2 regions of the Bradyrhizobium sp. JR3.5 genome follow, and region 1 is predicted to be linked to the other one. Evidence: riboswitches for the same ligand, from Rfam matches in the RefSeq annotation. Region 1 holds a riboswitch; the other holds the start of a gene.

The links. Region 1 has a riboswitch for S-adenosylmethionine ahead of metX (homoserine O-acetyltransferase MetX). Riboswitches for the same ligand answer to the same signal wherever they lie in the genome.
Region 2: another riboswitch for S-adenosylmethionine. It lies ahead of ACVWW1_RS27045 (O-succinylhomoserine sulfhydrylase); the one in region 1 lies ahead of metX (homoserine O-acetyltransferase MetX).

Annotation. Positions count from the first base shown of each region.
Region 1 is NZ_JBSRYV010000002.1:4,000,195-4,002,391, reverse strand. Features, by position in the region: gene metX (homoserine O-acetyltransferase MetX) at 1-1,180, opposite strand, end outside; SAM riboswitch at 1,265-1,344, opposite strand; gene ACVWW1_RS35960 (chorismate mutase) at 1,531-2,197, shown strand, end outside.
Region 2 is NZ_JBSRYV010000002.1:2,118,766-2,120,962, reverse strand. Features, by position in the region: gene ACVWW1_RS27045 (O-succinylhomoserine sulfhydrylase) at 1-1,054, opposite strand, end outside; SAM riboswitch at 1,131-1,210, opposite strand; gene ACVWW1_RS27040 (2'-deoxycytidine 5'-triphosphate deaminase) at 1,344-2,197, shown strand, end outside.

The DNA of each region.
Region 1 (2,197 bases):
CGCGCGCCTTGCCGGCGGCCTGCAGGAAGGCGCGGGAGATTTCGAGGAATTCCGGCACATCGAGCAGGAACGCGTCATGGCCGCGATCGGTCTCGATCTCGGCGAACGACACCCGTGCGCTCGACGCGTTCAGCGCATGCACCAGCGCGCGCGATTCCGAGGTCGGAAACAGCCAGTCGCTGGTGAACGACACCACGCAGAACCGCGTCTTGATGCCGGTGAACGCTTTCGCAAGCACGCCATTGTGGTCGGCGGCGATGTCGAAATAGTCCATCGCACGGGTCAGATAGAGATAGGAGTTGGCGTCGAACCGCTCGACAAAGGACGAGCCCTGGTAGCGCAGATAGCTCTCGACCTGGAAATCCGCATCGAACGAGAAGGTCGGCAGCTCGCGGTCCTGCATCCGCCGCCCGAACTTGCGGTGCAGCGCGGCGTCCGAGAGATAGGTGATGTGCGCCGCCATCCGCGCCACCGCCAGTCCGCGATGCGGATGCGTGTCCTCGTCGACATAGCGGCCGCCGCGCCAGTCCGGATCGGCCATCACGGCCTGACGGCCGAGCTCGTGGAACGCGATGTTCTGCGCCGAGTGCCGCGTCGAGCAGGCGATCGCGAGCGTCGAGAACACGCGCTCGGGATAGGCCGCGGTCCATTGCAGCACCTGCATGCCGCCCATCGAGCCGCCGACCACGCAGAACAGCGTCGCAATGCCGAGGCGATCGATCAGCATCGCCTGCGCGCGCACCATGTCGGGGATCGTGATGATCGGGAAATCGAGCCCCCACACCTTGCCGGTCGCAGGGTTCAGCGACGCGGGCCCGGTCGAGCCCATGCAGCCGCCGATCACGTTGGAGCAGATGATGAAGTATTGTTCGGGATCGATCGGCTTGCCGGCGCCGACCATGGTGTCCCACCAGCCCGGCTTGCCGGTGACGGGATGGGTGTTGTTGACGTGCTGATCGCCGGTCAGCGCGTGGCAGATCAGGATCGTGTTGGACCTGTCAGCATTGAGCTGGCCATAGGTCTGATAGGCGATCTGGAACGGCGCGAGATCGACGCCGCAATCGAGCTTCAGCGGCTGATCCATGCCGAACTTCGCCACCAATGACGACGGGTGATCGGCCTCATGGGCGCGATCATCGCTCGGGGTTTGCGGGCTCGGTATCGGACGCACGTTGCTCATCTAGGCGACCCTGCCCTCGCGTGGGAGGGCTCGAACAGAAAATCAGGCCATAAAAAACCCGGCCTGAACAAGGTTCGGCCGGGAGCTGATCTGTCCCCGGCCTGTTTAGCGAGTTGTTTAACGTGGCTGCAAGCCGGCCGGCTCAAATGACCACGGAGTGGAGCGAACCTAGTCCTCAGGCCCCCCGTCGTCAAGGCGGCCAGCGAACCTCCCCTTGCCGGGCGCCGATGGTTAACCGAATGCGCAAGGCACGCCTGCGACGTTTCTCTTTGCTTTCGCTGGCCGTCTTTCCTAATCAGGGACCCTGTCTGGCACGGCATCGGGCCGCCCGGACGACAAGGTTTGAGAGCATGTCCAACCCACTCCCGTCGCCGCCCTCGCTGCAGGAGCTGCGCAAGGAGATCGATGCGATCGACGAGCAGGTTCACCGCCTGCTGATGGCGCGCGGCGACATCATCGACCGCCTGATCCAGGTCAAGAAGACCCAGGAGGTCGGCTCGGCGTTCCGCCCGGCGCGCGAGGCCAGCATGATGCGCGAACTGGTGCGGCGCCATCGCGGCATCCTGCCGCTCGACACCATCGAGAGCATCTGGCGCGTCATCATCTCGACCTTCACCTATGTGCAGGCGCCGTTCGCCGTGCATGCCGATGTTTCCGTGGGCGAGTCCGCGATGCGCGACTCGGCGCGGTTTCACTTCGGCTTCGTGGTGCCTTACGTGTCGCATTTCAGCGCCCAGGCCGCGGTCGAGGCGGCGGCGAAGTCGAAGGGCGACCTCGCGCTGGTCTCCGCGATCGCGAGCCGCACGCCGTGGTGGAATGCGCTCGAAGCCGATGGCGCGCCGAAGATCATCGCACGGCTGCCGTTCCTCGAACGCGCCGACCATCCCGCCGCGTTGCCGGTGTTCGTGATCTCGCGGGTCGCCGACGACGCCATGGTGACCGAGGTGCAGACCTGGAGCGTGCGCGTCTCCGGCTGGAACGCCGATGTCGCCCGCGCCCTGGCGCCGCTCGCCGAGA
Region 2 (2,197 bases), 1.9 Mb from region 1:
GACTCTTGGCATCGCCGAGATTGTTGGAGATGCGCGAGATCTTCAGCGCGTTGAGGCAACGGAAGGCGCCGGCCTTGCCGTCCTTGACCTCGAAGCCGACCAGCGTCGAACCGGCGCCCATCTGCTTCTTCACCGTTTCGGCCTGCGGATGATCGGGGCGGCCGGGATAGACCAGCCGCGTGATCTTCGGATGCTTCGCCAGCGCCTCGGCGATCTTCGCCGCGTTTTCGGTCTGCGCGCGGACGCGGATGCCGAGCGTCTCGAGCCCCTTCAGCAGCACCCAGGCGTTGAACGGCGACAGCGACGGGCCGGTCTGGCGCATGAAATTATGGATGTGCTCGGCGATGAAGGCCTCCGACGACAGGATGACGCCGCCGAGGCAGCGGCCCTGGCCGTCGATATGCTTGGTCGCGGAATAGACCACGACGTCGGCGCCGAGCGACAGCGGGCTCTGCCAGATCGGCGTCGCGAACACATTGTCGACGATCAGCCGGGCGCCGCCGCTATGCGCGATCTCTGCGATCGCGCCGATGTCGAGCACGTCGAGCGTCGGATTGGTCGGGCTCTCCAGGAAGAAGGTCTTGGTGTTGGGCCGCAATGCGCGCTGCCACTGGTCGAGATCGAGGCCGTCGACCAGCGTCGTCTCGATGCCGTAGCGCGGCAACAGGTCCTGCACCACGTAGAGGCAGGAGCCGAACAGGGCCTTCGACGCCACCACGTGATCGCCGGCCTTCAGCGGTGCGAGGATCGCGGTCGTTACCGCGGCCATGCCGGTCGCGGTCGAGCGCGCGGCTTCCGCGCCCTCGAGCTCGATCATGCGGCGCTCGAACACCGCAATGGTCGGATTGGAATAGCGCGAATAGATGAAGCCGGGATCCTGGCCCTTGAAGCGCGCCTCGCATTGCTCGGCGGTGTCGTAGACGTAGCCCTGGGTGAGAAACAGCCCCTCCGACGTCTCCCCGAATTGCGAGCGGAGCGTGCCGCCATGGACGAGGCGGGTTTCGGAACGAAGGTGGGCAGTAGACTTGGGCTCAGAAGACTTGGATTCAGACATGTGACCTCCGAAGTGGCCCTTTCCCCTGGAAAATGGCCACAAAAAAACCGGCCTGGAGCTACCTCCCCAAGCCGGGATCACACTGTCCCCGGCCTGTTTAGCGACTTATTTAACGTGGCTGCAAGCCGGCCGGCTCAAATCACCACGGGATAAGTGCAGCTGATATTCCCTCGCGCCCTTTCCGTCAAGACGGTCATCGGATAACCCGTAAAAGCCCATAATTTGGGGCTTGGTGGCCGCTCAGAGTATGATTTTGGGCCATCTCGAGGGATCGCCGAGGGACCGCGACGTGTCGTTCACGCTGGAAGATGAATCCAACGGAATCCTGCCCGACCGCATGATCGCGGAGATGGCGGAGGCCGGCCTCATTCTGCCCGCCTACGACTTCGTCGAGAGTCAGATCCAGCCGGCAAGCCTCGATCTTCGCCTCGGCGACATCGCCTACCGGGTTCGCGCCAGCTTCCTGCCGGGACCCGATGCCACCGTCGCGGAGCGGATCGACCAGCTGAAGCTGCACGAGATCGATCTCTCCGACGGTGCGGTTCTGGAGACCAATTGCGTCTACATCGTCCCGCTGCTGGAAAGCCTGGCGCTGCCGCCGGAGATCGTCGCCGCGGCCAACCCGAAGAGCTCGACCGGACGGCTCGACGTCTTCACCCGCGTGATCGCCGACGGCACCCGCCGCTTCGACATGATTGGCGCCGGCTATCACGGCCCGCTCTACGCCGAGATCAGCCCGAAGACGTTTCCCGTGTTGCTGCGCGAGGGCTCGCGGCTCAGCCAGGTCCGCTTCCGGATCGGCGAGGCGACCTTGACCGCCGACGAGCTCGATGCGCTGCATGCCGCCGAGCGGCTGGTCGATGCCGACAATGCCGATCTCACCCATGGCGTTGCGCTCTCGGTCGATCTCTCCGGCGAGAACTCGGGCGGCTTCGTCGGTTATCGCGCCAAGCGCCACACCGGCGTGGTCGATGTCGATCGCCGCGGCGGCTATTCGGTCGAAGAATTCTGGGAGCCGATCAAGGCGCGGCCCGATGGCAGCCTCATCCTCGATCCCGGCGAGTTCTACATCCTGGCGTCGAAAGAGGCCGTGCAGGTGCCGCCGGACTACGCCGCAGAGATGGTGCCGTTCGATCCGCTGGT